One region of the Faecalibacterium wellingii genome, then DNA from elsewhere that is predicted to be linked to it. Evidence: riboswitches for the same ligand, from Rfam matches in the RefSeq annotation. Region 1 holds a riboswitch; the other holds the start of a gene.

Region 1 (14,994 bases):
GAACCGCCTTGTCCTCTATCCATCTGCCCATCCGCCAGCTGGTGGAGTTTCTGCTGCGCACCGGCAGCATCGACAGCCGTTTTACCGGCTTTGACCGTGCACTGGAAGGTGCACGCATTCACCGCAAGCTGCAAAAAGCGGCCGGAGAAGACTATCAGGCCGAGGTGTTTTTCTCTGCCGAGCGGCAGGCAGAGGGGCTCACGTTCCTTCTGGAAGGACGTGCAGACGGCATTTTTACCGACGGTTCCGGCACGACGGTCATTGACGAGATCAAGACCACCGCTGTCCCCTATGAAGCGATCACCGAGGATATGAACCCCTGTCACTGGGCGCAGGGCATGGTATACGGTGCCATTTACTGTTCCCGGCAAAGTCTGCCGGAATTGAACGTCCAGCTGACCTATTATCAGATCGATACGGATCAGATCATCCGCTTTATGCGCCGCTTTTCCGCACCGGAGCTGGAGCAGTTTCTGCACAAACTTCTTTGTCAGTACGCACCATGGGCACGGCAGCAGCTGGACTGGGCGGCAAGGCGCAGCCAGAGCCTTGCCGCTCTGCCGTTTCCTTTTGCGCAGTACCGCCCCGGGCAGCGGGCACTGGCGGGGGAAGTCTACCGTGCCTGCCGCGCCGGAAGGGATGCCGACCACAAAGGCGGCAGCCGTCTGTTCTGTCAGGCACCCACCGGCATCGGCAAGACCATGAGCGTCCTCTTCCCCGCCCTGCGGGCCATGGGTGAGGGCAGCGGCGAAAAGCTCTTTTACCTCACCGCCCGCAATACGACTCAGGCCGCGGCCGAGGATGCCATTGCCCGGCTGCGCACTGCCGCGCCGGAGCTTGCTCTGCGCAGCGTGACCCTGACCGCCAAGGAAAAGGTCTGTCTTCACCCGGACTCAGAAGGGCATCCCGCCTGTCTGCCGGAACTCTGTCCCTATGCCAACGGCTACTATGATCGCATCAAAGATGCCCTGTCCGCACTGCTGGACGATACCGGCAGCTTTGACCGCGCCGCGCTGGCCGGGGCGGCAAAGCGTTTTTCGGTGTGTCCCTTTGAGCTGGGGCTGGACCTGAGCGAATGGTGCGATGTGGTGATCGGCGACTACAATTATCTGTTCGACCCCGTCGTACACCTGAAGCGGTTCTTTGATGCTTCCGGCGACTGGCTGTTCCTGATCGACGAGGCACACAATCTTCCGGACCGGGCCAGAGCCATGTACTCCGCACGCTTTTTCAAAAGCAGTCTGACCGAGGCAAAACGCGCCCTTGGCAAAGGGAAAAGTTCCCTCCGGACCGCGCTGACCCGCGCAGACCGGGCGTTTCTGGATATCCGGAAAGCCTGCGTGCGTCTGGCACCGCGCCGCGGCCAGACCGGCGCACCGGAAACCGACACCGCTCAGACCACCCTTCTGCCGTCTTTGCAGGACCCTGTGCCGGAACTGCCCGAGCCGCTGTATGCACAGGACGGTACCGTGTTTTTGCGGGAGCTTCCGTCTGCCCTGCTCAGCCCGCTGCGGGCGGTGCAGGCTCCCTTGCAGGATTGGCTGGAAGCGAACCCGGACGCGGATGCCCATGCACAGCTGTTGGAGCTTTATTTTGCGGTGCAGGATATCCTCCGCTCTTCCGAACGGTACGACAGCCATTTTGTCACCCAGCTGACTGCCCGCAGCAGTGAGCTGGAACTGCAGCTGTTGTGTCTGGACCCGGCGCCCTTTGTGGAGGCCAGCCTTTCCGCCGGGCGCTGTGCCGCATTGTTCAGTGCAACACTTACCCCGCCCAGCTATTATCGCGGTGTACTGGGCTGCGCGGATGCCCGGGCCGTGGCACTGCCCAGTCCCTTCCCCGCCGAAAATCTCGGTCTTTACTGCATGGCAAATATTTCCACCCGCTACCGCGACCGGGAAACCAGTGTGCAGGCCGTTTCGGACGCACTGGCCCGGCTGACCAGTGGAAAAACCGGAAACTATCTGGCGTTTTTTCCAAGCTACGCCTATCTCCGGCAGGTATATGAAGATTTTGCAACACGTCACCCGGACATCCGCACGCTTGTGCAGGAGAGCGGCGCAGACGATGCTGCCCGGGCAGAATTTCTTGCACAATTTGTGCCGCAGCCAAAAGAAACTCTGCTGGGTTTTGGGGTGCTGGGCGGTGTTTTTGGCGAAGGTGTGGATCTTGCAGGCGACCGGCTCATCGGGTGTGCGATCGTGGGGGTCGGTCTGCCGCAGGTGAACCCCCAGCAGGAAATGCTGCGCCGCTATTACGATGCACAAAACGGCTCCGGATTCGACTATGCCTACCGCTATCCCGGCATGAACAAGGTGCTGCAGGCCGCCGGGAGGGTCATCCGCACACCGGAGGACAGGGGTGTAGTGCTTTTGCTGGACGACCGCTTTGCCCGGCCGGATTATGCCCGGCTGTTCCCGCCGCACTGGCAGCACATCCGGTATCTGCACAGCGCCGAGGAGCTTGGGCAGGCGCTGCAGGATTTCTGGCAGAAATAGCCGCAGACAAAAACCACCGCCTTTCCGATCTTCTGATCGGTCCGGCGGTGGTTTTATTTTGTCTTATTTGCGACGGCCCGGCATCATTTCTGGTGCTGCAGCGTCTCCCAGGGCGGCATCTCGCTGCGCAGCTTTTCCCACATGGGCATTGCCGTACCGGTCTGCCTGCGCAGAGCCTCAAAGGCCTCATCCAGATATTTCATTTCGGACACCGCGTTCATTGCGTGGTCCGATGCGCACAAACGGCCCAGCGGCGTTTTTGCCATCACGAGCACCATGGCTTCCACCTGACGGCGGCCTGCAGAACCCGGCTTGTAAACATCCGTGTTTTCCTTGTCATTCACCGGGATGCCGGCATCCTTGAGCATCAGACAGGCTTCATAGGCGGCATCGATCATCGCTCCGCGCTGCTGTCGGGTGGCGCGGGTCAGGTCTCCATTGCAGGCGTAGCAGACATAGCACACCGGCAGGATAAAAGCAATGTGACACTTGAGCCACTCGTCCATATCACTGTAGAAGGTAAGCTTATATTTCGTGCCGTCAAAGGCAGTCTTGAGCCGGATGCGGAACGCACCGGACAGCGGTGCTGTTGCGCCGCCTGCCGTCATGCCCACCCCGACGTGTGCGCTGACCACGCGGCCATGTTCCCGGTGCCCTGCGGAGTTCTGGAAGCCGAATGCGATCTTATCAGCCGGACGCTGCATGTACTCCAAGACCTGCTTTGCATGAGGGTCGTTGCCCACGAACACAAAGTACTGGCTCCTGTTCGCCTTGAGCACAGGCAGCACATCCGGCAGCTGCCCTGCCTGCACCACCACAAAAACAAGGTCATAGAAGTCATCCGGTGCAAGGACATCAATGGTCTTTACACGTTCTGTGGTCGTTCTGCGCTGCGCCCAGTGGCGGATGACCAGACCTTTCTGGTCGATCATCTCCTTCCACTCACCGCGTGCAAGCAGCGTCACAACGTTCTTTTTGTTCTGCAGCAGCACATGTGTCAGCTCACAGCCCAAAACGCCCGCACCATAAACCAGGATCCTCATACCGATACGCCTCCCTTGATGTGTGTTAGGGTCCGCTTATTTTTTCAAGAACGAGAAAAAGCCTTTTTTCTCGTAAGGTGCACTCTTTACGCCTTTGACCTCGTAACCGGTGGCATTGATGGCATCCTGCAGCTTCTGCTCATCCAGCGGCTGCTCCGAGTGGATCACGGTCTGCCCCTTGGCCTGCGAGGATGTGACCTTTTTCGCCTCCGGAAAGGCCTTGCGCACAGCTTCGTTGACATGGCTCTCGCACATGCCGCACATCATACCATCTACTTTTACGATCGTTTCAATCATTTTATTCCCCTCCAGATGTCCTGCGCACACCGGCCCACAGGTATCCGCTCTGTTAGGAAATGCTAACCGCCGTTTCAAACAAAACGCCGCCGGGAACTGCCCCGGCAGCGGTGCGGAGCGGTTCCCTTTCTGCTGTCGGGTCTGCTCAGAAAAATGCACGCATGGTTTCTTGCTTTCATCATATCACACCGGTCGGATAAATGCAAGATAAAAATACCCCGCACCGGTGTCCTGTCTGTGTCAGTATTCAATGCCCTTCCGGGCCGCGATGCCCTTCTGGTACGGGTGGCGGCAGCACTTCATCTCGGTCACATAGTCCGCAGCGTCCAGCATCCACTGCGGAGCGGCATGAGCGGTCAGGACACACTCCTGTGCTGCAGGCCGGGCCAGCACAGCTTTTTGCAGCAGGGCCTTATCCACCATATCCAGTTCCCACGCACTGCCCGCTTCGTCCAGCACCAGCAGGTCAGCGTCTTCGGTCATAGCAGCAGCAAGGTTCCGGTTTTGCAGATCGCGGGTGGCGGCCTTTTCTGCTTCGTCCATCTGGAACACAAATTTCTGCCCGGCCTTGCCCCGGTAGATCTTTGCGCCCAGCTGCTCCAGCAGCGGGATCTCGCCGCTCTGTCCTCCCTTGAGAAACTGCAGGACCACCACCTTTTTTCCGCTGCCCAGCGCTCGCAGCGCAAGGCCCATGGCAGCGGTGGTCTTGCCCTTGCCGTCGCCGTAGTATAGATGTAACAGCCCTGTACGCTCCATAGTCATTTCTCCTTTTGTCTTTGCGTTTATGGTAACACAAACCCAGCAAAAAAGAAAGAGGAAGCGCCCGAAGGCGCTTCCTCTTTCAAACAGAGCGATATTTACTGATACAGCGGGAAGTCCTGAGTCAGCTTCAGCACACGGTCGCTGATCTCGTCCTTCTTTTCGTCATAATGCCAAATGCAGTCGGCAATGCAGTCCGCAATGACCTTCATTTCGGCCACGCCCATGCCGCGGGTGGTGACAGCCGGAGTGCCCAGACGCACGCCGGAAGTCACAAAGGGGCTGCGGGTCTCGCCGGGAACGGTGTTTTTGTTGGCGGTGATGTGCACACTGTCCAGACGTGCTTCCAGTTCCTTGCCGGTGCACTCCTCGTCGCGCAGGTCAATGAGCATCAGATGGTTGTCGGTGCCGCCGGATACCAGCTTGACGCCGCGAGCCTGCAGCGCATCTGCCAGAGCCTTTGCATTTTCTACGATCTTGCGGGCATACTCCTTGAACTCAGGCTTCAGCGCCTCGCCAAAGCAGACAGCCTTTGCAGCAATGACATGCTCCAGCGGGCCGCCCTGCGTGCCGGGGAACACAGCGGAGTTGATGCGCTTTGCAAGGATCGGGTTGTTGGTTAGGATCAGGCCGCCGCGGGGGCCGCGCAGGGTCTTGTGGGTGGTGGTGGTCACAACATCTGCATAGGGCACGGGGCTCTGGTGATAGCCGCCTGCCACCAGACCGGCAATGTGGGCCATATCCACCATCAGATATGCACCATAGCCGTGGGCGATCTCAGCGATCTTTTCAAAGTCGATGGCACGCGGATAGGCGGATGCACCGGCTACGATCAGCTTGGGGCGGACCTTCCTGACCTGCTTTTCCAGCTCGGCGTAATCGATCACGCCGTCGGCGTTGACACCGTAAGAGACGAAGTTATAGTTCTTGCCGGACATGTTCACCGGAGAGCCGTGGGTCAGATGACCGCCCTGAGACAGATCCATGCCCATGACGGTATCGCCCAGATCCAGCAGAGCAAAATAAACTGCCAGATTGGCCTGTGCACCGGAGTGCGGCTGAACATTGGCATATTTTGCGCCGAACAGTTTGCAGGCACGCTCAATGGCGATGTTTTCCACCTCGTCCACATAGACGCAGCCGCCATAGTAGCGCTTGCCGGGCAGGCCCTCGGCGTACTTGTTGGTCAGGATGCTGCCCATTGCGGCCATGACGGCGGGAGAGACGATGTTCTCGCTGGCGATCAGTTCAATGTTCTGGCGCTGACGGTTCAGCTCGCGATCCATGGCTGCAGCCAGCTCCGGATCAACGGTATTGACCAGACCGATGGTGTCCATCATTTCATTGTACATAATATTCTACCCCTCTCAATTTCCGGAGAAAGCCCCGGATCTCTTCAAGCCACCCTGCTCCGCGCACGAACCGAATTGCTTTCTCTTATCATAGCAGAAAGCTGCAGAATCTTCAACTTCCATTTTGACAAAAGGCTTGCTTTTTTCGTCTGAAGTGTTTATTATACTTGTATAAAAATGCAATGTTGTTTTTGTATATTTTTCAAATCAGTCAACCCTCAGATGAAGCGAGGTGTTCTCCGGTGACGGTCAGTGAACAAAAGCAGGCACAGCGCCGGGCAGGCCGTGCCGCACGCAGGGCGCTTTCTGCTCAGGCACGCGCCGCAGCAAATGCAGCCCTGTGTGCGAACCTCTGGCGGCTGGATGCCGTACAGAATGCGCAGACCATCCTGCTGTACGCGGCGTCTGGTTCCGAAGCCGACCTTTCTGCCTTTGCGGAAAAGGCGCAGGCGCAAGGCAAAACGCTGGCCTATCCGGTATGCGGCGAGGCGTATTCCCTTACCGCCGCTGTGCCCGGCCCGGACGGCTGGGAGGTGGGGCAGTACGGCATCCGCACCCCCATCCTGAGCCGGTCGGAGATCCTGCTGCCGGAAGCGCTGGATCTGGTCCTTGTGCCCTGCACGGCTTTTGATGCAGACTGCTTCCGGGTCGGCATGGGCAAGGGTTATTACGACCGCTTTCTTCCCCGCTGCACCCATGCGGGAAAGATCGGCATTGCATTTGAAGCGCAGCGGGTCACCCATGCCGCCGTGGACGGGCATGACCAGCGGCTGGACGCCTATGTAACAGAGAGAGGTATTTACCAATGGAAATGATGAAGCGGAGCTGTGAGCAGTTTCTGGCAGAACTGGCCGGCAAAGCGCCCACGCCGGGCGGCGGCGGCACAGCGGCACTGGTGGGTGCCGCCGGTGTAGCACTGGGCAGCATGGTGGGCAGCCTGACCATCGGCAAAAAGAAATATGCTGCTGCGGAAGCGGACATTCAGGCCCTGAATGCCCGGTCTGACATCCTGCGCAAAGAGCTGGAAGCTCTGGTGCAGGCCGACGCGGAGGCCTTTGCGCCGCTGGCCGCAGCCTATGGCCTGCCAAAGGACACGCCGGAACAGGCCGCACACAAAGCCGCCGTGCTGGAAAGCGCACTGGACGCCGCCTGTGCGGTGCCGCTGCAGATCATGGAAAAATGCGCCGAGGGCATTGTGCTGGTGGAAGAATACGCCGCCAAGGGCAGCGTGCTGGCCGTCTCGGACGCAGGCTGCGCAGCCGCTCTGTGCAAGGCAGCCTTGCAGGCCGCAAGCCTGAATGTGTTCATCAACACAAAGCTGATGACAGACCGTGCACACGCTGCGGAACTGGATGCCAAGGCGGATAAATTGCTGGGTGAATTTGTACCGAAAGCAGATGCCGTGTTTGCATCGGTGACGGAGAAATTACGGATGCGGTGACCTACGGTCGAAGGCAGGAAGCTTTCTCCGCGAACAGCCCGGGACTCCAGTCCCGCCCCAACGCTTACGCGCCGGGGCCCCAGGACATTCGCCGGAGAAATTTCCTGCCCTCCGACCTGAGAAGCTGCTTTTACTATCAATCATCGAGAGAGGGAAAGTATTATGGCAACGATTTTAAAAGGTGCGCCGGTTGTGGCCGCCATGAACGAGCGCAACGCCGCATTGTGCGAGCAGCTCAAAGCAAAAGGCGTCGTGCCCACGCTGGCCGTAGTTCGTGTGGGCGAACGGGAGGACGACCTCTCCTACGAGCGCGGCGTGATCGCCCGCTGCGGCAAGGTCGGCGTGGAGGTAAAGCAGTTTCTGCTGCCTGCCGATGCCTCTCAGGACGAGCTGCTGAAGGTGATCGCAGAGATCAACGCAGAGGATGCCATCCATGGCTGTCTGCTGTTCCGTCCTCTGCCCAAACAGTTTGACGACCGCACTGTGCGTGCGGCTCTGGCTCCGGAAAAGGACATTGACGGCATCACAGACGGATCGCTGGCCGGAGTATTCACCAATACCGACCTCGGCTACGCTCCCTGCACTGCACAGGCCTGCCTTGAGATCCTGAAGTATTACAACATTCCGCTTTCCGGCAGGCGTGCTGTCGTAGTGGGACGCAGCCTTGTGGTGGGCAAGCCCGCCGCCATGATGCTGGATCGTGAGAACGCCACTGTGACCATCTGCAATTCCCGCACCCGGGATCTTCCCGCCCTGTGCAGAGAAGCCGATGTGGTCGTGGTCGCCATGGGCAAAATGGGTGCCGTGGGTGCCGACTGCCTGCGGGAGGGCCAGACCGTGGTGGATGTGGGCATCCATGTGAACGAAGAGGGCAGGCTGTGCGGTGACGTGAAATTTGCCGAGGCTGAACCCATCGTGGATGCCATTACCCCTGTGCCCGGCGGCGTTGGCACTGTGACCACCTCGGTGCTGGTAGGCCACGTGGTGCAGGCCGCAGCGAAAAAGGCCGGGCTGTAACGAATCATAGAACTATAAAATAAAAGACGCTTGATCCACTGCTGTATGCTTCCCTGCCGGGGAAACCTATTCAGACAAGGCCAAGCGTCTTTTTTATTGCTATATTTTAGCCGCGGACAAGGAGCAGCAGCAAGGCCGACGCCACGCACTGCAGGATCAGCCAGCGGGCCACCACCTGTTCGTCGCTCCAACCCTTGTTTTTGCGCACATGGTCGTGCAGCGGGGTGCGGGTGTTCTTGAGGATCGAAATATGCAGGAAGCGCTTCAGGCTGATCTTGATAATGCCCAGACTTCCATCCACGATGAACACGATGGCAGCCAGCAGGAAGGCAAAGGGGTGGCCGCACTTGAGCGACAGCATTGCAATGAAAAAGCCCATGGCGCGGCTTCCGGCGTCGCCCATCAGCAGGCTGGAAGGTTTTGCGTTGGACCACAGATAGGCCAGCAGTGCACCCATGAACACAACGCCTGCAGTGCCGTACTCGGCCAGCTCTGTTTTATAGGCCAGCAGGTAGGTGCCGATGGTCACGACTGCCACGCTGGCAGACAGACCGTCCACGCCGTCGGTGCAGTTGACCACATTGATGCTGGCCCAGATCAGAATGACGATGAGCAGCAGGTACACTGCATACGGCAGGGTGAAACTCCACTGCAAAAAGTGCACGCCGCAGCCGTTGAAGTTCAGGTAAGTGGCACCGGCTACAATGGCGATCACAAAATCGATCAGGCCTTTTTTGTACTCATTCCATGCGGTCTCTGCCGCATCGTCAAAGTAACCGGACAGCATGGACGCAATAAGCAGCACGGTATAGATGACATACTCCACCTTGAAGGGCAGGAAGGCCATCGACACCAGCGCGATGCACAGCACGAAGATCAGGCCGGAACCGCGGGCCTTGCCCTTGGAAAGTGCACCATTCACCGCAAACTCGCGGCCATGGTCATGGGGGAGCCTGTCATGAAAAACGGAATCCATCAGAGCCGTGAGAGCAAATGCCAGCAGAAATGCCAGAGCATCCACGCCGCGCTGTCCCACGACCGAAAGCAGCAGTTCGATCATATTCAAAGTTCCTCTTTCTTTTATTCTTACTGTGAAAGAAGTGTATCACGCTGCCCGTAAAAAATCAATCACTCACAGCGAAAAATGTGTCTTTGATTGACTTTTGTCGTGCCTGCACCTATAATAGTGTATTAGTTTGTCAAATTTTGCTGTTTGGGCTGTTGCTTGCTTTCCGGGCTTTTATTCGTGAAAAAGCGTTTGGAGCGGGCCGCAGCCCACAGCAAACGCAAACTATAAAAATATATTTTCCGCTGAATATGGCAAAGCGTATGCGGCGCCATTTTTTAATGTGTAATCAGGATAAGGAGAACCAATGACCATTTCCCTTGAGCAGCTCTCGGCACAGATGCGCCGGGGCGAACAGGTACCGCTGCGGCACACCATGCAGGTGGTGCTGACTCTGAGCATTCCGTCCATCCTGCAGCAGATCGTGGTAACAGCGGTGGAATACATCGACGCGGCCATGGTAGGCCACATCGGTGCATCGGCTACAGCCTCCATCGGCATCGTCAGCTCCAGCACCTGGCTCATGCATGGGATGCTGGCCGGTCTGTACATGTCCTTTGCCATTCAGGTGGCGCAGTATCTGGGGGCCGACCGGCAGGCAGACGCCCGCGGTGTGCTGCGCCAGTCTATGATCTTCAACCTTGCAGTGGGCCTTGCGGCAGCCGCCTTTGGCATCGGCATCAGCCGGTTTCTGCCCGGATGGCTGGGGGCAGACCCGTCCCTGCGGGCGGATGCATCGGCTTATTTTGCCATCTGGTCCGCTTCCCTGCCCTTTTTGATGGTCATGGGCACCTATTCCTCTATGCTGCGTTCCTGCGGCGACGCCCTGACGCCGGGCCTGATCAGCGTATTGACCTGCGTGCTGGATGTGATCTTCAACTTCTTCTTCATCAACCCCACCCGGCAGATGACGGTGCTGGGCCGCACCATGACCGTATGGGGTCTCGGCTGGGGCGTGCCGGGCGCGGCGCTGGGCACCGCCTTTGCCACTGCCATCAGCGGCACGCTGACGCTGGCACTGCTGCTGCTCCGCGATGGCCCGCTGTGCATCCGCAAGCCCGGCTCCTGGCAGATCACCAGAGCCTGCCTGCAGAACCTCTGGAAGGTGGGCACACCGCTGGCCGCCGAACGCGCGGCCCTTTCCTCCGCACAGGTCCTGCTCATCCGCATCGTGTCCGGCCTTGGCACCACTGCCATTGCTGCCAATAGTCTGGGCGTAAGCGCCGAAAGCCTGTGCTATATGGCAGGCTACGGCATTCAGGATGCCGCCCTTGCACTGGTCGGTCAGGCTGTAGGCGCAAACCGCCGGGATATGTCCAGACGTTTTGCATGGCTGTGCACCTGCATGGGCATAGGCATCATGGCTCTGACCGGTGCAGGCATGTATCTGTTTGCGCCCAATCTGATGGGCATCTTCACCGCAGACACCGCAGTCATTGCACTGGGTGCGCAGGTGCTGCGGATCGAAGCTCTGGCCGAGCCCATGTTCGGAGCCAGCATCGTTGCCAGCGGGGCCATGCAGGGCGCCGGCGACAGTGCCGGCTGCTTTGTGCTGAACCTCGTCAGCATGTGGGGCATCCGGCTCACCCTTGCCACCCTGCTGGCCCCGCGTTTTGAGCTGGTGGGCGTGTGGTTTGCCATGAGCTTTGAGCTGACCATGCGCGGCGTGCTGTTCCTTGTGCGGCTGGCACGCGGCAGATGGCTGGACAAGGGCGCACTGGCCTGATCGACTGCTGGCGAATCTATTTTCCTGTAAATAAACAGCTCCCCGACCGGGAACCGCACTGCGGGACCTGACCGGGGAGTTTTGCTGTGGTTATTTGATTTGAGAAGAAAAAAGTGGAGAACAAGTTACTTTCTGCCGTGCAGGATGGGAGACAGCGGCTTGTAGATCAGCAGGCACAGTGCTGCGTCCAGCAGGCCCTTGACCAGCGTAAAGGGCATGTTAAAGATGACCAGACACTTGATGAGGCTGTCTGCGGAGGGCAGGATCGCCTGATACATGCCAAGGATCGCCTCCAGCGGCATATGGTAGAAGGTGACATAGGCCGGATAAGTAATAAAGTAGTTGGACGGTACGCTGAACACAGCCATGGCTGCAGCGCCTGCAATAGCACCAATGATGGCGGTCTTGCGGCTCTTGTGGTGCTTATAGACAACGCCTGCCACAGCGGAGAAAACCGCACCCAGCATAAAGTTGCACAGCTCACCCACACACGCGGTGGAGGTGCCCTTGATGACGATGTGCAGCAGGTTCTTCATAAAGCTGATGACCACGCCGTACACCGGGCCAAGTGCGAATGCGCCCAGCAGAGCGGGCAGGTCGGAGAAGTCCATCTTGACGAAGGACGGGATGAGCATCGGGATGGGAAACTCAATGAACATCAGGATAAAGGCCACCGCGCTGAGCATGGCGGCAACGGTAAGATTGTGGGTCGTGTTCTTTTTCATGGTTATGATTCCTTCCCGGGCAAAAGGCCCTGTAAAAATGTTCCGAAAGCTCTTTTCGTATCGCAGAAGCTGTTCCCGTAAGCATTGCACACCGCCTGAGCGTCTTTGTCATTCGTTACGCCCTGCTCATGAAAGCAGTTTCTTATTTTGGAACGGGAAGGACAAACAGAAAAGCGCCCTGCTGCAACAAAAAACACTGCAACAGGGCGCGTAGACAACAATTTGCCTGCCGTTTCTTACATCCGGACTATACCGTTGGTCCCGGAATCGCACCGGGTCAGCACCCACAAAAGGTGGTCGCGGACTTGGAGATCTCTCTCATTGTCATTGCGCGCCGTTTGAACTTTTTTGTTCCTTTGGCACGCTCCGGCAACGAAAGCAACTTCCTTACCGCCAGTGGGGAATCACGCCCCGCCCTGAAACGAACTTTCTGGCACAGAGTATAGCGTGCCGGCCCCGGCTTGTCAAGAGGAAACTTTTTGATTTGTATATTTTTTATCAAAGTATTCCTTTTTTGTTTTCCTCTCAGCCTTGCTCCGGCGGGTGTGATATGATATCATGGATGCGCTGTAAAAATTCAGGAGGTTAAAATGATTTTCTCGATCCGTGATCTCTCGTTTGAACTTGGCTCGCTGCTTCTGGAAGGCTGGCTGGCGCTGGCTGCGCGTGCGGTGTGCGCCCTGCTCATCCTGCTGGCCGCATGGCTCGTGCGCCGCTGGCTGAACAAAAAGGGCATTCCGGCGCTGCTTGCCCGCAGCTGGTATTTTACCGGCACGCCCATCCTGCTGCGCAGTTTTTCCACCCCCATCCTGCGCATGTGCAGCGTCATTGGTGTGTATCTGGCCGCCGCTTCCCTGCCATGGGCCATTTCCGGCATTCCAAAGCTGCTGCTGCTCTGTTTCCGTCTCGCCATGACCCTTCTGGTCTGCGAAGGGCTGCATGCCGCATCCGATCTGGCCGACCTGCTGCTGGCTTCCTGCAGCCCGGAGATCCGCTCCAACAAAACGCTGCGCTCTCTGCTGGATACCACCTACAAGGTGCTGGTCATCGTGCTGTGCGTGGCTGCGTTGGCGCAGGAGGTGGGCTTTCCCATCGGCAGCATCGTAGCCGGTGCCGGGCTTGTCGGCCTGACCATTTCGCTGGCTGCACAGGAAAGCGCCAGCAACCTGTTTTCCGGCATCGTCATCCTGCTGGATAAGCCCTTCTCGGTGGGTGACTGGATCACCGTGGGCAGTGTGGAGGGCGAAGTGATCGACATCAATTTCCGCTCCACCCGCATCCGCTCTCTGGATAAGACCATCAATATCGTCACCAACAGCCAGATCTGTGCTTCCACGGTAAAGAACGCGGCCCTGCGCACCATGCGTCCCTATAAATTCAACCTTGGCGTCACCTACAATACTACCCGTCCCAAGCTGGAAAAGCTGATGAAAGACCTGCAGGCCATGCTGGATGCCAGCCCGTATACCAACAAGGGCACCAACATCGTGCAGCTGGCAAACTTTGGGGATTCCAGCATCAACATTCTGGTCTCCGCCTATCTGGTGACCAATGTCTACGCCGAGTTCCTGCAGATGCAGAACGACCTGAACCTGAACATCATGGATATCATGCAGGCTGACGGTGTGGATTTTGCCTTTCCCTCCACCAGCGTGTACATTGAAAAAAATTCCTGACACCAGAAAAAATGCCGCTCCAGCCAAACCGGAGCGGCATTTTTTTGTTTATTCATTTGCAGCCTTATCCAGCTGCACCTCTGCAGCTTCTTGCGCCTCTTCTTCCTTCTGATAGATTTCAAATGCCGACCACATGGGGGCAATGTTCCTGCCGCAGAGCTGGCGCTCAATGTAGTTCTTCGTGATCTTTGCCACCGTGCCGGACAGTGCCAGCACACCGATCAGGTTCGGCAGCATCATCAGACCATTGAAGGTATCGGACAGGTCCCATGCAAGGCCCAGCTTCATGGTGGCACCTACCATCACCATGCCCACGAACACGACCTTGTAGCCAACGCTGGCCTTCGTGCCAAAGAGATACTCAAAGGCCTTGGTGCCGTAGTGGCTCCAGCCCAGCACAGTGGAGTAGGCAAACAGCAGGATGGATACTGCAACGAACTTGGGCCCGTAGTGCCCGAACACGGTGGAGAATGCCTGCCCCACCAGTGCACTGCCCTGCACATCGGAGAGCATGTGTCCGGTTTCCAGATCCACAAAGCCAGTGGTCAGCACCACCAGCGCCGTAAGCGTACAGACCACGATGGTGTCAGCAAAGACCTCAAAGATGCCCCACATGCCCTGCTGCACCGGTTCCCGGACATTGGAGGACGAGTGCACCATGACCGATGAGCCAAGGCCCGCTTCGTTGGAGAATGCGCCGCGCTTGAAGCCCCATGTGATGGCCTGCGAGATGCCGTAGCCCAGAATACCGCCGCCCGCTGCAGGCAGTGCAAACGCACCCTTGAAGATGGCTGCAAATGCGGCAGGGATCGCCGTGAAATGTGCACCCACCACGATCAGCGCGCCTACAATGTACATGATCGCCATAACGGGGACGATCTTCTCTGTGACAGCCGCCACACGCTTCAGACCGCCCAGAATGACCAGAGCGGACAGAAGCACCAGCGCAACGCCTGTGACCACGTTCGGGATGTTGAACGCAGAGCTCATATTGCCTGCAATGGAGTTGATCTGGCTCATGTTGCCAATGCCGAAAGATGCCAGCACGCAGAAGCAGGAGAACAGGACCGCCAGCACCCGGCCCAGAGCCCTGCAGCCCTTCTTGGCCCCCAGACCGTCAGCCAGATAATACATGGCACCGCCGGACCACTCGCCCTTTTCGTTCTTACGGCGGTAGAAAATACCCAGAACATTCTCGGAGTAGTTGGTCATCATGCCGAGGATCGCCATGACCCACATCCAGAAGATGGCACCCGGGCCGCCGCTGATGATCGCCGTGGCAACACCCACGATGTTGCCCGTACCAATGGTGGCCGCAAGCGCCGTACAAAGGCTTTGGAACTGGCTGATGGCCATATCCTCTTTGTTCGTATGGGCCGTTACCTTTTTGTTGG
Region 2 (14,994 bases), 1.1 Mb from region 1:
GATGGATTGCAAACTGCGTGCCAAGAACTGCGGCGGCTGCCCGATGCTGGGCATGGACTACGCCGCACAGCTGAAGCAGAAAGAAGAGACCGTGAAAAAGCTGCTGGGCAGATTCGGCCCGGTGGAACATATCCGGGGCATGGAAACGCCGTACCACTATCGGAACAAGGTGATATCCACATTTACCACCGGCTGGGGTGGAAAACTTACCTCCGGCATTTACGCGGCAAACAGCCATAAGGTGCTGCCGGTGGAAAGCTGCCTTTTGCAGGACGAAGTGCTGGACAAGACCATGCTGGCTGTGCGCGCAGCGGCGGGCGCCTGCCATTACCAGCCTTTCAATGAGGATAAGGGCACCGGCCTTCTGCGTCACTGCCTGCTGCGGCGTGGCGTCATGACCGGGCAGGTGATGGTGGTGCTGGTAACGGCCCAGCCGGTGCTGCCGGGAGCCAAAAACTTTGTCAAAGCACTGCTGACTGAAGCCGGAAGGCAGGGCGTGACCATCACCACCATCGTGCAGAATGTGAACAGCCGCAGGACCAGCGTAGTGCTGGATGAAGCGGAAAAGGTGCTGTACGGCAAGGGCTTCATTCTGGATACCCTCTGCGGCAAGACCTATGCCATCAGCCCACGCAGCTTTTACCAGATCAACCACGCCCAGACCGAAGTGCTGTACGGCCTTGCGGTGGACGCCGCAAAGCTGACCGGAAAAGAGGTAGTGCTGGATGCCTACTGCGGCATCGGAACCATCGGCCTGACCGCCGCCGACCATGCAAAGCAGGTGGTGGGTGTGGAGCTGAACCGCGACGCAGTGCATGACGCCATTGGCAATGCAAAGCACAACGGCGTGAAGAACGCCCGCTTCTTTGCCGCCGATGCCACCCAGTGGATCGGCGAGGCTGCCGCCGCAGGCGAGCGGGCAGACGTGATCTTTATGGACCCGCCGCGGGAGGGCTCTACGCCGCAGTTTATCGAAAGCGTGGCCCGCATGGCCCCGAAGCGTGTGGTGTACGTCAGCTGCAACCCGGTCACGCTGGCCCGGGATCTTGAGCTGCTGACCCGAAAGGGATACAAAGTGGAGAGCAGTACGCCGGTGGATATGTTCCCCCACAGTGAGCATATCGAGACGGTATGTGCATTGTCCAAACTAGATATCTACCAGAAGATCACGGTGAATCTGAAAATGGATGAACTGGATGTGACTGCTGCAGAGACCAAGGCTACCTATGAAGAGATCCGGGAGCACGTCAAGGAACACACCGGTCTGAACGTGAGCGACCTCTATATTGCACAGGTCAAGCAGAAATGCGGCATCAAGGAGCGGCAGAACTACAACAAGCCTAAGGCTGAGAACCCCAAGCGGCTCAAGTGCCCGGCGGAGAAGGAAAGAGCCATCCGGGAGGCGCTGAAGTATTTTAAGATGATTTGAAATAAAAAAATAGACGGATGTCTGTCAACTGGCAGACATCCGTCCGTTTTTATGATAATCTGTTATGATCGCAGTTCCTCAAGCAATGCCGTGCATCCTTCCAGTATATCCTGCCATGTGGCTTCAAAATCTCCCGTGAACCATGGGTCTGCCACTTCACGGGGATGATCCGTATGCGCCATCAGCAGCGAGACTTTATGCTGTGGGTCTCCGCCGACAAGCCGCAGGATGTCGCACAGATTACTTTCGTCCATGCCAATCAGATGATCATACCGTGTATAATCCAGCCGGGTCATCTGCCGGGCGGTCTTGCCGTTGCAGTCGATGCCATGTTCTGCCAGCTTCTGCCGTGCAGGAGGATAGACCGGATTTCCGATTTCCCATGCACTGGTGGCGGCTGATGCGATTTCAAATTGCTCGGATAGTCCTGCCTTGGACGTAAGGTCTTTCATCACATACTCCGCCATCGGGCTTCGGCAGATATTTCCGAGACAAATAAATAAGATCCTGGTCATGCCGGGTCGTTCTCCTTTTGGCTTACAAAAGCATAGCCGCCGTGGGTAGTGCGGATAAAGCTACCGCAGCCGGCCAGCTTCTTTCGCAGATTGGAAACGGTATTTGCCACGACCTTTAAGGTGTCGTCACAGTTTTGTCCCCACACAGCACGGAAAAGCTCTTCTTTTGAGAAGATTTGTCCTTCGTGGGAGGCAAGCATCAGCAGCAAATCGAACTCCAGTCGTGTAAGGGAGACTTTTCTGCCGTTGCACGACACTTCGTGGGTCATTCCATCCAGTGTAAGCCCCGGAAGAATCAACTTCTCCCATGAATCAATGGATATTTGCTCTGCCTCGATGTGCTCTCGTTCCAGAAGCATCCGGATCTTCTGCTCCAATTCCGGGTCAGGCTGTCGGGTCTTTATAACGATCATGGCAAACTCCTGCGTGTATTTTACTCTGCGGCGGTATCCATTTCCCGGAGCAGGTTTACCATCTCGATGGCACTGACTGCACAGTCATAGCCTTTATTACCTGCTTTGGTGCCTGCCCGCTCGATGGCCTGTTCGATGTTTTCGGTGGTCAGAACACCAAAGAGGACGGGAACCCCGCTTTCCAGCGAGACCGTGGCAATGCCTTTGGAAACCTCATTGCACACATAGTCGTAATGGCTGGTAGAACCGCGAATCACGGCACCAAGGCAGATCACAGCATCATACTTTCCGCTTTTTGCCATTTTAGAGGCAACCAGTGGGATCTCAAAAGCACCCGGAACCCATGCAACATGAATATCAGCGTCCTGCACATCGTGCCGGAGCAGACCATCCATTGCTCCGCTCAGAAGTTTGGACGTGATAAATTCGTTGAATCGGGCAGCTACGATACCGACCTTGATATTCTGAGAAACCAGCTTGCCTTCAAATGTTTTCATTTTTAAATACCTCTTTCGTTGTTAATATTCCAGAAGATGCCCCATCCGTGCCTGCTTCGTTTTCAGGTAAAACAGGTCATACGGGGTCGCCGTCATCTGAATGGGTACGCGCTCGGAGATCTCCAGCCCAAACTCGGAGAGCTGATATACTTTGTCCGGGTTATTGGTAAGCAGGCGCAGGCTTTTTACGCCAAGTTCCCGGAGGATCTGTGCGCCGAGATAATACTCCCGTTCATCTCCATGGAACCCCAGAGCGAGATTGGCTTCCAGCGTATCCATGCCCTGCTCCTGAAGTTCATAGGCACGCAGCTTGTTGATCAGACCGATGCCCCGGCCTTCCTGCCGCATATAGAGCAGGATACCCCGGTCTTCTTTTTCGATCTGCGTCATGGCAGCGGCCAGCTGTTGGCCGCAGTCACAACGCAAAGAGCCAAATGTATCTCCTGTCAGGCATTCCGAGTGGACGCGGCACAGAATATCCTTTCCATCGCCAATGTCACCTTTTACCAGTGCAATGTGATGCTCTCCGTTCAGGCGGCTCACAAAACCATAAGCTCTGAAGGTGCCATACTTGGTGGGCAGGTTCACCGCCGTCACCTGATCGACCAGTTTATCGTGACACTTGCGGTACTCCTGTAAATCACGGATGGTGATGAATTTGATCTGGAAACGCTCTGCCAGCTTTGCCAGTTCAGCGGTGCGCATCATCGTGCCATCCTCCCGCATGATCTCGCAGCACAGGCCGCATTCTTTCAGCCCTGCCAGACGGCACAGGTCAACGGTTGCTTCCGTGTGACCGTTGCGCTCCAATACACCGTTCTTTTTTGCCAGAAGGGGGAACATATGGCCCGGTCTGCGGAAATCTTCTGCTTTTGCGTGATCGTCCACACAAGCCATCGCCGTAATGGAACGCTCTGCGGCAGAAATGCCCGTAGAAGTAGAAACGTGGTCGATGGACACCGTAAATGCCGTTTCATGGTTGTCGGTGTTATGCTGCACCATCTGCGGAAATTGCAGCTTCTGGACGAAAGCCTCGGACATCGGCATACAGATCAGACCTTTGCCGTGGGTCGCCATAAAGTTGATGTTTTCGGTGGTGGCAAATTCGGCAGCACAGATGAAGTCCCCCTCGTTTTCACGGTCGGGGTCATCCGTTACCAGAATGATTTTTCCTTGTTTCAGGTCTTGCAAAGCTTCGGGAATGGTATTGAAGTTCATCCTAAACTCTCCTTAAAAGCCGCAGCGCAGCAGCATTTCTTTTGTGAGCGTGTTTTGCTTCGGTGTTTCTGATGAAAGCAGCCTCTCGATATATTTTCCAACAACATCGGTTTCCAAATTGACAAAATCCCCTTTGTGCCGTTGGTTCAGGTTCGTCTGACGGACGGTGTGCGGTATCGTGGACACGGAAAAGCCCGTAGGTTCCACCGCAGCCACGGTCAGGCTGATACCGTCTATTGTGATAGAGCCTTTTTCGACGACATAGCGAAGGATCGCAGAATCTGCATGAATGGTGTACCAGATAGCCGTATCGTCTTTTCGGATATTAGCAATGCGTCCGACGCCATCCACATGGCCTGCTACGATGTGTCCGCCAAAACGTCCGTTGGCCGGCATGGCACGTTCCAGATTGACAGCACTTCCAATGGTGAGCTGTGCAAGTGCAGAGCGGTTCAAGGTCTCGTGCATGACATCCGCAGCAAAGCTATCCGGGAAGAGCTGCCTGACGGTCAGACAGATGCCGTTGACGGCGATGCTGTCGCCGATCCTGGTTCCTTCCAGAACCGTTTTTGCACGAACAGTCAGTACGGCGGAATGCTGTCCCCGATTGATGGATTTTATTGTTCCGACTTCTTCCACGATTCCGGTAAACACGGGTACTCTACCTCACTTTCGATCAGGAAATCTTTGCCAAGCTGTTCCAATCGGCTGTTCTTCAGGCGGAATGCAGCATCCGGAAGCGGGACACCTGCACCCTCAATGGGTGCTTTGGCATCCCTTCCTCCGAACAGCTTCGGGGCAATGTAAGCCTGTACCTGCTGCACGATGCCGCTTTCCAGTGCAGACCAGTTCAAGGTTCCGCCGCCTTCCAGCAGAATGCTGTCGATCTGCTCCTGCCCCAGCTGTTCCATCAGTTGCAGAAGATTCACATGACCGCAATGCGCTTCCAGACAAAGGACCCGGCACCCGGCCTGTTGATATGCCGCCTGCTTCTCCGGGTCGCCGCAGCAGGTCGCAAGAATGGTCGGAACCTGTTTGGCGGTCATGACCACCTGTGATTGCAGCGGTGTCCGCAAATGTGTATCACAGATGATCCGGACGGGATCACGGCCACCCTCTATCCGGCAGGTCAGCAGCGGGTCATCTGCTAGGATGGTTCCGACTCCCACCATAATGCCGCGGAATCGGTGTCGCTGCCGTTGAACATGATTCCGGGCAATTTCCCCGGTGATCCATTTGGAAGCGCCTGTGTATGTGGCGATTTTTCCGTCCATCGTCATGGCGTATTTCATGGAAACGAAGGGGCGTTTTGTGGTGATATAGTGGAAGAACACCTTGTTCAGCGCATCGCATTCCTCTTGCAGAACATTTTCGGTCACATCTATGCCGTGTGCGCGCAGGATTGCAATTCCTTTTCCAGCCACCAGCGGATTCGGGTCAGCAGAACCCACGACCACCCGGTGAATGCCCGCGTCCAGAATCGCATCCACGCAGGGCGGCTGCTTTCCGTAATGGCAGCACGGCTCCAATGTCACATACAGGGTCGCTCCCTGCGGACCTTCGGTGCAGGATGCCAGCGCATTGCGCTCCGCATGAGCCTGACCGTATCTCTGGTGCCAGCCCTGTCCGATGATCCTGCCCTCTTTTACGACCACGGCACCCACCATCGGGTTGGGAGATGTCCATCCGCAACCCTTTTTTGCAAGCTGCAAAGCCAGACGCATATAGTCTTTGTCGTTCATCGTGTCGCCTCCAAAAGAAAAAGCCCTGAACAAAAACGTTCAGGGCAAGCCGAAAAGACACAAGGGACCCTTGTGCAAAAAAGAAAGCTCCAGAATGCAAACGCATCCCAGAGCAGCCTCCACAAGCGCAGAACCGTGCGGGCTCTGCGCTTGGTATCTTCTTTCATCCAGACTGTACTGTCGGCTTCGGAGTTTCACCGAATCATGCCTTACGGCTCGTGGGCTGTACCACCGGTAGGGAATCGCACCCTGCCCTGAAGATTTCTGATTTAATTACAGCGGCATTATAGCACGGCTCCTTTCGGATTGCAAGGGCATTCTGCAAACCGGGACGAAACCGGGATGAAGCGAATCGCTACAACAATAAAATCACATCGTCCGTAGGACAATGTGAACGGAGAATCCAAAGGGGCGCGGGTCGCCAGTGGCGACCTCAAAATGCGTTGCATTTTGAAGCGCTTGACCGAGCCGACAGGCGAGAGCAGCGCACTTTGGCACACGACTTTGCTTGCAAAGTCGTGTGTGTTACACCTTAGTTTCGGCTGATGCGAAAAAGGGGCTGCGAGAGGCTCCGGCAAGCACCTGTTCTGCGGCAGAAGGATGCGCGGATGGGCATGGTCTGCATGAAGGTCTGGTGTCAGAAGAAGTCTGGCAGGCCGCGCAGGTCAAGATGAAAGCCAATGCACAGAAGTATGAATTGGTAGCTCGTCCCAAAACAGATCGGGTGCACCTGCTGTCCAACATTGTGAAATGCCCGGTTTGCGGTGCGGGAATGTATGGCAATAAGTCTATCAAGAAGCGACCGGACGGGACAAAGTACAAGGACTTCTATTATTACGGCTGCAAGCACCGCAATATGCAGCGGGGCTACAAGTGCGATTACCGCAAGCAAATTCAAGAGGAAGTGCTGGATGCGGCAGTTGCTGAAGTGGTGTCCAAGCTGGTCAGCAATCCCCGTTTTGCCGCTATGATGCAAGAGAAGATCAATATGAAGGTGGATACCACTGCCATTGAGCAGGAGATTGCCGCCTATGAGAAGCAGCTGCGGCAGCACTACTCCACAAAATCCCGGCTTATGGAGGAGATCGACAGCCTTGACCCGGACGACCGGCACTTTATCGCCCGGAAATCCGACCTTGACGACCGCCTTTATAAGATGTACGATAAAATCGAAGAGGTGGAAAATGGACTGATGGATGCCCGGGCAAAGAAGCAGGCCATTGAAGCCGACAAAATCACAGGCGACAACATCTATAAGATCCTGATTTGCTTTGACAAGCTTTATGCCACCATGACCGAGGCGGAACGCCGCAGACTGGTGGAGATTTTGATCGATGAGGTGCAGATCTACCCGGAACGCCAGCCTAACGGACAGTGGCTGAAGTCCGTCCGGTTCAAGCTGCCCATCATCGACCATGACCTTGAATTGAGTTTGGACAATCAGGATCGTGTCGAGGTGGTATGTGCATTGTCCAAACTCCAAGGAAAACACATGATGAGAAAATAATCGGTTTACTTATGAGCAAACTCGGAACACCAAAACCTATTCATGACAACATCGGGGGGAGATGAGAACCATGTTGACAAGGGAAGATGTGTTGGACAAAATTCTAACCGGTGAGTTGACGCTGCAAGATGTCGCTGCGAACGGATGGATGTGTTCTGTAACACGGCGTATCAGTAAAATAAAGCAACCATGGGGTGGCTATATAAGGCCGAACGAGTTTACACAAACAGTACTTGACGGTGGTGACATTGACGACTTAAATTCGGAGGAAAATATATCGCCTGGATTGGTTGGTCTGGCGGTGGATTACCTTACGCGTTTTATGACTGGAACCCCGGCAGAGGAGACATTTTGCATTTCAAGAATGGGTGCAATGGGCATTCGCCGGTTAGAGCAGTTCCAACAATTGCTACTTAATATAAATGGACTGGATGACAATTCTATTGATGCGGCTGTAAAATTATCTGGGTTTGATTCTGTGTGTAGGGCGGGGATTATGGCGTATCGTCCGGTGGAGGATATAAAGCCTGATGCACATACAATTGAAAATATTCGCACGATGGTTGAACGTTCTCAACGCTTTTTTGAGATTTACGGCCCGAAAGTATTGGATGGCTTGACTTTTGAAGGTGGATATACTGGTTATGTTGCTACTGGTGATGGCGATTTCTTGACAGACGATACTCTCTGGGACTTTAAAGTGTCAAAACGAAAACTCCAGAACAAGCATACTCTTCAATTACTTATGTATTGGCGTATGGGAATTCACTCGATTCATCCGGAATATAAAAACGTAAAGTATCTCGGCGTATACAATCCGCGGATGAATGTGGTATATCGACTTGATGTAAACTTGATTTCTGAAGAGGTGATTTCGGAGGTGGAGTCTAAGGTTATTGGATACTGATGGTTAATATATGGAAAATTCAAATAAAAAAACATTAAAAAATGGAGATACGCTAATTAAATTGGATGAGATAAGAAAGAAGGTAGCCCAATGAACGCAAATATCAATTATGATGAGATCCCGGATACCAGTGCCGTGCAGGAGGACCTGCTTGCGGCGCTGAGCAGCCAGCATGTTACCGTGCACACGAATGAAGAGCCGGACTTCGACTACATGGAAAACGAAGATGTGGCCTTTGTGGTCAAGAATCCGCACAACGAAGAGAATCTGCTCATTGAACTGGGCGGAGAGTTCTCGGTGTTCTTCGGCCTGTGGCACGGGCAGTACAAGGCGGTGGAGTATGACTACGACCGCATGAAGAAGGACATTGCCGCGATTCTGGCGGGCAATGCCGGTGTGCTGAGCCTGTACACAGACGGCAAGTGGCAGGGCAGCACTCTCTGCCCGGAGAAGGTGTCTGCCGATGCCGACATGGAAAAGCTGCTGGAACGCTGCTGGCAAAAGCAGGAACCGAAGGAAAAACTGCTGGCACAGGGCGGCAGGGTGGAACTGCTCTACTGGGACCCGGCGGAAAATAAGAGCTTTATGATTCCGGCAAAGAACTGAACTATAACAAAAAGGACACACCATGGTAGGTGTGTCCTTTTTGTTATACGATACGAAGCTCAGACCTTCTCGATGGTGATGCTCCAATCGGCGGTCATGGCCTCGTCCGGCTCCAGCACCTCGTGCCGGCCTTCCTCGTTGACGCTGTTGGCCCAGCCGTTCCAGGGCTCCATGCACACAAAGCTCTCGGCATCCTGCTGCCACAGCACGGCGTGGTCGAAGCTGTCATCTGCATCCACAGTCACCTTGTGGCCGTTGCCGCTGTCGGTGAGGGTCATGGGGAACTGTACGCCGGTCAGCAGGCGCACGCTGTTGTCGGCGCCTTCCTTGCGGGTGAGGGTGATCTTTTCCGGGGCAGCGGGCTGATCGCCCTTGGCGCTCTCGGAGCAGGTGGCACAATGGATGTCGAAGTCCACGTTTTCCAGCTTGGAAGCCTTGAAGTAGGGGTGGAAGCCGAAACTGAAGGGCATGTTGGTATCGCCCTCGTTGATCACGGTCATGTTGATGGCGGCAGTATTGCCTTCGAGGTTGTAGTTCATCAGCACGGTGAAATCAAAGGGATAGAGGAATTTGGTCAGCGGGGTGGACTCCAGAATCAGGGTCACGCCGTCCGGGCCGACGCTTTCCACATCCCATGCGCACAGGTCGGCAAAGCCGTGGTTCTCCATGGGGTATGCCTTGCCGTCGAAGATATGCACGCCGTTATCGGGCAGGCCGCAGTTGGGGAACAGCACCGGCACGCCGAAGCGGGGACGGTTGCACTCGGCAAAATTGGGGTGGCGGGTCCAGATGTACTCCTCGCCGTTCAGCGAGAAGCCGGTGATCATGCCGCCGCGCTCCGGGGTGATGACCAGCTCGGTCTTTGCCTCGGCGTCGGTGATGACATACTGCTCGTAGCAGGCACCGTTTTCGGTGACGTAACGGGTGGTGATTTGATTCATAAAATATACCTCCTGTTTTAACACTCTCAGTCTGTTCGCAAGCTCACAGCCAGCTTCCCCAAGGGGGAGCTTTTTGCGCTTTATCTCAAGGCGATGCCGGAGAGGGTTCAGTCCTTCTGATGTTCTTTTAGTTTTTCAAAATAATAATCAATGCCATAGCGGATGAGATATTTTATGACCCTTGCAATAACGGCCACGATAGCGGCAAAAATGCCGCCATAAAGCAGGAACGCATAGATCATCATACGGGTGGTCATAGCCATAAAAACACATCCTTTTTGTGGCTCACAGATGCACAAAAAGGCCGCCGGGCGGCGCGAACCGCTCAGCAGCCTTTGATTTTTACAGAACGACGCCGTCCTTGAAGATGGAGATCTCGCGGAAGCCGTGCTTCTCGGCCTTGGTCTGCTCACCGCTTGCAACGCGGATGACCAGATCCAGCAGGTCCTTTGCGGCCTCGTCGATGGTCTTTTCGCCATCTGCGATCACGCCGGTGTTGAAGTCGATCCAGCCGGATTTCTTCTGGGCCAGCGGAGTGTTGGTGGAGATCTTCAGGGTGGGAGCCGGGGCCGAGAACGGAGTGCCGCGGCCGGTGGAGAACAGGATCAGGTGTGCGCCTGCGGCGGTCATGGCCGTGGCGGAGACCAGATCGTTGCCGGGGCCGTACAGCATGTTCAGGCCCTTGGTGACAACAGGATCACCGTAGCCGATGACATCCATGATGGGAGCAGTGCCGCCCTTCTGCACGCAGCCGCAGCTCTTGTCCTCCAGAGTGGTGATGCCGCCCTGCTTGTTGCCCGGAGAGGGGTTATCGTAGACCACCTCGTTGTGGCTGATGAAGTAATCCTTGAAGCCGTTGATCATGTGCTCAGCCTTGACAAAGACGTCATGGTTGATGCAGCGATCCATCAGGAAGCCCTCGGCACCGAACATCTCGGGCACCTCGGTCAGCACGGTGGAACCGCCGCGCTGGCCCATCATGTCGGAGAAGCGGCCGATGGTGGGGTTGGCGGTGATGCCGGACAGGCCGTCCGAGCCGCCGCACTTCATGCCCACCACCAGATCGGACACGGGGATGGGCTCACGCTTGAACTGACCAGCGTAAGCGGCCAGTTCCTTGAGGATATCGCGGGCAGCGGTGAACTCGTCGTCCACTTCCTGACAGGTGAGGAACTTCACACGGTCATGGTCGTACTCGCCCAGCTCTTCCACGAACTGATCGTGCTGCAGGTTCTCGCAGCCCAGATGCAGCACCAGAACGGCGGCAGCATTGGGGTGGCGCACCAGCGCAGCCAGCAGTTTGCGGGTCTGTGCATGGTCGTGGCCGGTCTGGCTGCAGCCGAAGGGATGAGTGAAGGTGTACAGGCCCTCGATGGAGCCGGTGACCAGATCCTGATTGTCGGCAACGATCTTCTTGGCGATGTCGTTGACGCAGCCCACGGTGGGGATGATCCAGATCTCATTGCGGATGGCAGCGCGGCCATCCTTGCGGCGGAAGCCCATAAAGGTCTCCGGCTCGACCCTAGGCAGGGGAGCCAGATCCGGGGCGGGGTTGTAGCTGTACTCCACCTCGCCGGACAGGTTGGTGTGCACGTTATGGGTGTGCATCCAGCTGCCGGGAGCGGCGTCAGCGGTGGCGTGGCCGATGGGGAAGCCGTACTTGATGACGTTCTCGCCGTTCTTGATGGGCTTGACCGCCATCTTGTGGCCCTGCGGGATGTCCTCCAAAGCAGTCACGGAAAGACCGTCCACTTCCACCAGCGTGCCCTTGGCAATGGGGTGCAGAGCAACGACCACGTTGTCGATGGGGCTGATATGAATTGCCTGCGGCATAGTTGTTCTCCTTGTTGACAATTAAAAGCACAAAAGGGAATGAACCCTCTCCGTCATCGCCATGCGATGCCACCTCTCCCGAAGGGCGAGGTCTTTGCGATGAAAACTTTACGTTTCCGCAAAAGCTCCCCCCCTCGGGGGAGCTGGACGCGAAGCGGACTGAGAGGGTTCACACCTCAAAGCAATGTTTCTTTTAAACGATCAGGCTTACAGGCAGCTCTTGTAGGCAGCCTCGGCACCCTCGGTGCGGATCTTCTCGAGGTCTGCCAGAACAGCGGCCTCCAGACCCTCGATCTTGGTCAGATCCTGATCCCACATCTGGGTGTTGGTCAGCACAGCGTGCACCAGCTGGGCTGCGGTGTCGTCCTTGTGTGCATAGTAGAAGTCCAGAGCCCATGCGTCATCCTGGATCTTGTAGGTGTTGCCGGCGGGGCGCTTGCAGATCAGGCCGTCCGCGGTACGCTCCTGAATGTCGTTGGAATAGAAGGCAATGTAGGCGGCCAGAGACATGGTCAGGCACTTGGGCAGCTGCTTCTGCTCCTCGATGTAAGCCAGGAAGGAAGGCATGTTGCGGGCCTTCCACTTGGAGGTGGAGTTCAGGGAGATGCTCATCAGCTCATGGTTGACGAAGGGGTTGTTGAAGCGGTCCTCAACAGCGGAGGCAAACTCTTCCAGATCCTTCTTGTCCAGCGGCAGGGTGGGGATGATCTCCTCGTGCAGCATCTTGTTCATGAAGCCGCGGATGGTGTCGTTGTGCATGCAGTCACGCACAATGTCGAAGCCGGCCAGATATGCGCCCAGAACGAAGCCGGTGTGTGCACCGTTCAGGATGCGGACCTTGCGCTTCTTGTAGGGGGTGACGTCAGGCACGACCATGACGTTGACGCCGGCCTTCTTGAACGGCAGCTTGTCCTCCAGCTCTGCGGGGCCCTCGATGACCCACACGCCGAACACTTCGCCCACGTCCAGAGCGGCATCATGGTAGCCGTTGGCCTCTTCCATAGCAGCCAGTTCCTTGGGATCGCGGATGCGGCCCGGAACGATGCGGTCCACCAGAGTGGAGCAGAAGGTGTTTGCGTTGTTCATCCAGTCGATGAAGGCAGGCTCCAGATTCCAATCCTTAGCGTAGTTGTTGCAGCACTTCTGCAGCTCCTTGCCGTTGTTGTCGATCAGCTCGCAGGACAGGATGGCCAGACCCTTGTCAGCAGCGCCGTTGAATGCCTTGTAGCGCTCGAACAGCACGCGGGTCAGCTTTGCGGGGAAGCTGTTGGGAGGAACCTGATCGAACTCACTGTCGCCCTGCGTGTAGGCGATGCCGGCCTCAGTGGTGTTGGAAACGATGGTCTCCAGATCGGCAGAGCGTGCCAGAGCCAGCACTTCGTCCCACTTGCCGTCGATGTAGGGGCACACACAGTCGGACACGCAGGAGATCACGCGCTTTGCATCGACCTTCTGGCCCTTCTCGCTGCCGCGCAGGTACAGGGTGTACAGGCCCTCCTGCTCGTTGATCCAGTCTGCCATCTGGGGGAAGTTGCCGATGGGCTGCACCAGCTTGACCTTGCCGTTGTAGCCGGCCTTCTCGTTTGCGATGTCATAGAAGTAATCCACGAAGGCACGCAGGAAGTTGCCCTCGCCAAACTGCATGACCTTGACGGGTGCATCCTTCAGGATGTAGCCGTTGTAGCCGGTGCCTTCCAGAACCTTGTAGTTCAAAGTTTCCATCTTGTTGATCTCCTTTATAAACTTGCTTTGCTTATCAGAGAGCCTCTTTGTCTGCCCTCTGCTCCTTACCCTATTTTATGCTGTTGTATACAAATAAGTCAAGGGCTTTGTGCAATATTTTTAGCCCAAAGGTGCCGTTTTGGGGCATTTCCAGCGAAAAGCACAATTGTGTGCTAGAAAATTTGTCACTTTTTCAGTTGTATACATGCGCATTTTCCGCTATACTAAAAGTAAGACGAGTTTTCCCGTGCAGGCGGGTGTCCCGTTGTACACAACGTTTGACTATTTTCTAACAAACATCGATCAGAAAAAAGGAGTTATCGACCCATGAAAGCATTTATGGATAAGGACTTCATGCTCCAGTCTGCCACTGCGCAGCATCTGTACCACGACTACGCGGCGGATATGCCTATCTGCGACTACCACTGCCACATCCCTCCCCGTGAGATCTACGAGAACCGCCGCTTTGAGAACATCGCTCAGGTGTGGCTGGGTGGCCGCAACCCGGACGGCAGCTACTTCGGCGATCATTATAAGTGGCGCGTGATGCGTTCCAACGGTGTGCCCGAAGAGTACATCACCGGTGATAAGCCTGACCGCGAGCGCTTCCAGAAGTTTGCAGAGGCTCTGCCCATGGCCATCGGCAACCCGATGTACCACTGGACCAATCTGGAGCTGCATGTGTTCTTCGGCTACGAGGGCGTGCTGAACGGCGATACCGCTGAGGAAGTCTGGAACCTGTGCAACGACAAGCTGCAGCATGACCCCAAGCTGACCGTCCGCGGCCTGATCGAGCAGTCCAACGTTGCCTTCATCGGCACCACCGATGACCCCATCGATGATCTGTACTGGCACAAGAAGATCAAGGAAGATCCCACCATCAAGTTCACCGTGGCTCCTTCCTTCCGTCCCGATAAGGCCATCAACATCAACAAGCCCGGCTTTGCAGAGTACATGGGCAAGCTGGCCGCTGTTGTGGGCAAGGAGAAGCTGGCCTGCATCGACTGCGTGACCGATGCCCTGACCAAGCGCATCGAGTTCTTTGCCGAGATGGGCTGCCGCGCTTCGGACCACGGCCTGGATTACATCCCCTACCGTGAGGCTACTAAGGAAGAGGTCAACGCCATTTACCAGAAGGTGATGAAGGGCGAGAGCTGCACCACCGAAGAGGCTGAGAAGTACCAGACCTACATCCTGATCCATCTGGGCAAGCAGTATCACCGTCTGGGCATTGCCATGCAGATCCACTACAACTGCCTGCGCAATGTCAACCGCCGCCAGTATGCAAAGTTCGGCCCCGATACCGGCTTTGATATGATCAACACCGCTACCTGCGGCGGCGAGATCGCAAGCCTGCTGAGCGCTCTGGATGAGACCAACGAGTGCCCCAAGACCATCATCTACAGCCTGAACCCTGCCGACGACGCACAGATCGGTACCATTCTGGGCTGCTTCCAGAGCACCGAGGTGCCGGGCAAGATCCAGCACGGCTCCGCATGGTGGTTCAACGACCACAAGATCGGCATGGAAGAGCAGATGACCCGTCTGGCAAGCCTGGGCCTGCTGGGCAACTTCATTGGCATGCTGACCGACAGCCGCAGCTTCCTGAGCTACACCCGTCATGACTACTTCCGCCGCATCCTGTGCAACATCATCGGCCAGTG

What was found. Region 1 has a riboswitch for FMN ahead of MTP37_RS05990 (ECF transporter S component). Riboswitches for the same ligand answer to the same signal wherever they lie in the genome.
Region 2: it holds a riboswitch for FMN, as region 1 does, so the genes downstream of both, ribD (bifunctional diaminohydroxyphosphoribosylaminopyrimidine deaminase/5-amino-6-(5-phosphoribosylamino)uracil reductase RibD) here and MTP37_RS05990 (ECF transporter S component) in region 1, are expected to answer to the same signal.

The regions. Positions count from the first base shown of each region.
Region 1 covers NZ_CP094473.1:1,240,957-1,255,950, reverse strand. The annotation lists gene MTP37_RS06040 (ATP-dependent DNA helicase) at 9-2,498, shown strand; gene MTP37_RS06035 (ketopantoate reductase family protein) at 2,582-3,541, opposite strand; gene MTP37_RS06030 (heavy-metal-associated domain-containing protein) at 3,578-3,838, opposite strand; gene MTP37_RS06025 (cob(I)yrinic acid a,c-diamide adenosyltransferase) at 4,079-4,594, opposite strand; gene glyA (serine hydroxymethyltransferase) at 4,696-5,949, opposite strand; gene MTP37_RS06015 (5-formyltetrahydrofolate cyclo-ligase) at 6,192-6,764, shown strand; gene MTP37_RS06010 (cyclodeaminase/cyclohydrolase family protein) at 6,755-7,390, shown strand; gene MTP37_RS06005 (bifunctional 5,10-methylenetetrahydrofolate dehydrogenase/5,10-methenyltetrahydrofolate cyclohydrolase) at 7,553-8,407, shown strand; gene MTP37_RS06000 (phospho-N-acetylmuramoyl-pentapeptide-transferase) at 8,514-9,467, opposite strand; gene MTP37_RS05995 (MATE family efflux transporter) at 9,781-11,199, shown strand; gene MTP37_RS05990 (ECF transporter S component) at 11,325-11,924, opposite strand; FMN riboswitch at 12,151-12,352, opposite strand; gene MTP37_RS05985 (mechanosensitive ion channel family protein) at 12,515-13,600, shown strand; gene MTP37_RS05980 (alanine/glycine:cation symporter family protein) at 13,649-14,994, opposite strand, start outside.
Region 2 covers NZ_CP094473.1:2,374,489-2,389,482, reverse strand. The annotation lists gene rlmD (23S rRNA (uracil(1939)-C(5))-methyltransferase RlmD) at 2-1,429, shown strand; gene MTP37_RS11305 (low molecular weight protein-tyrosine-phosphatase) at 1,492-1,944, opposite strand; gene MTP37_RS11300 (winged helix-turn-helix domain-containing protein) at 1,941-2,357, opposite strand; gene ribH (6,7-dimethyl-8-ribityllumazine synthase) at 2,378-2,854, opposite strand; gene MTP37_RS11290 (bifunctional 3,4-dihydroxy-2-butanone-4-phosphate synthase/GTP cyclohydrolase II) at 2,876-4,072, opposite strand; gene MTP37_RS11285 (riboflavin synthase) at 4,085-4,726, opposite strand; gene ribD (bifunctional diaminohydroxyphosphoribosylaminopyrimidine deaminase/5-amino-6-(5-phosphoribosylamino)uracil reductase RibD) at 4,690-5,814, opposite strand; FMN riboswitch at 5,966-6,080, opposite strand; gene MTP37_RS11275 (zinc ribbon domain-containing protein) at 6,449-7,321, shown strand; gene MTP37_RS11270 (hypothetical protein) at 7,392-8,228, shown strand; gene MTP37_RS11265 (hypothetical protein) at 8,319-8,834, shown strand; gene MTP37_RS11260 (aldose epimerase family protein) at 8,894-9,775, opposite strand; gene MTP37_RS11255 (hypothetical protein) at 9,883-10,038, opposite strand; gene MTP37_RS11250 (UxaA family hydrolase) at 10,118-11,608, opposite strand; gene MTP37_RS11245 (tagaturonate reductase) at 11,816-13,330, opposite strand; gene uxaC (glucuronate isomerase) at 13,658-14,994, shown strand, end outside.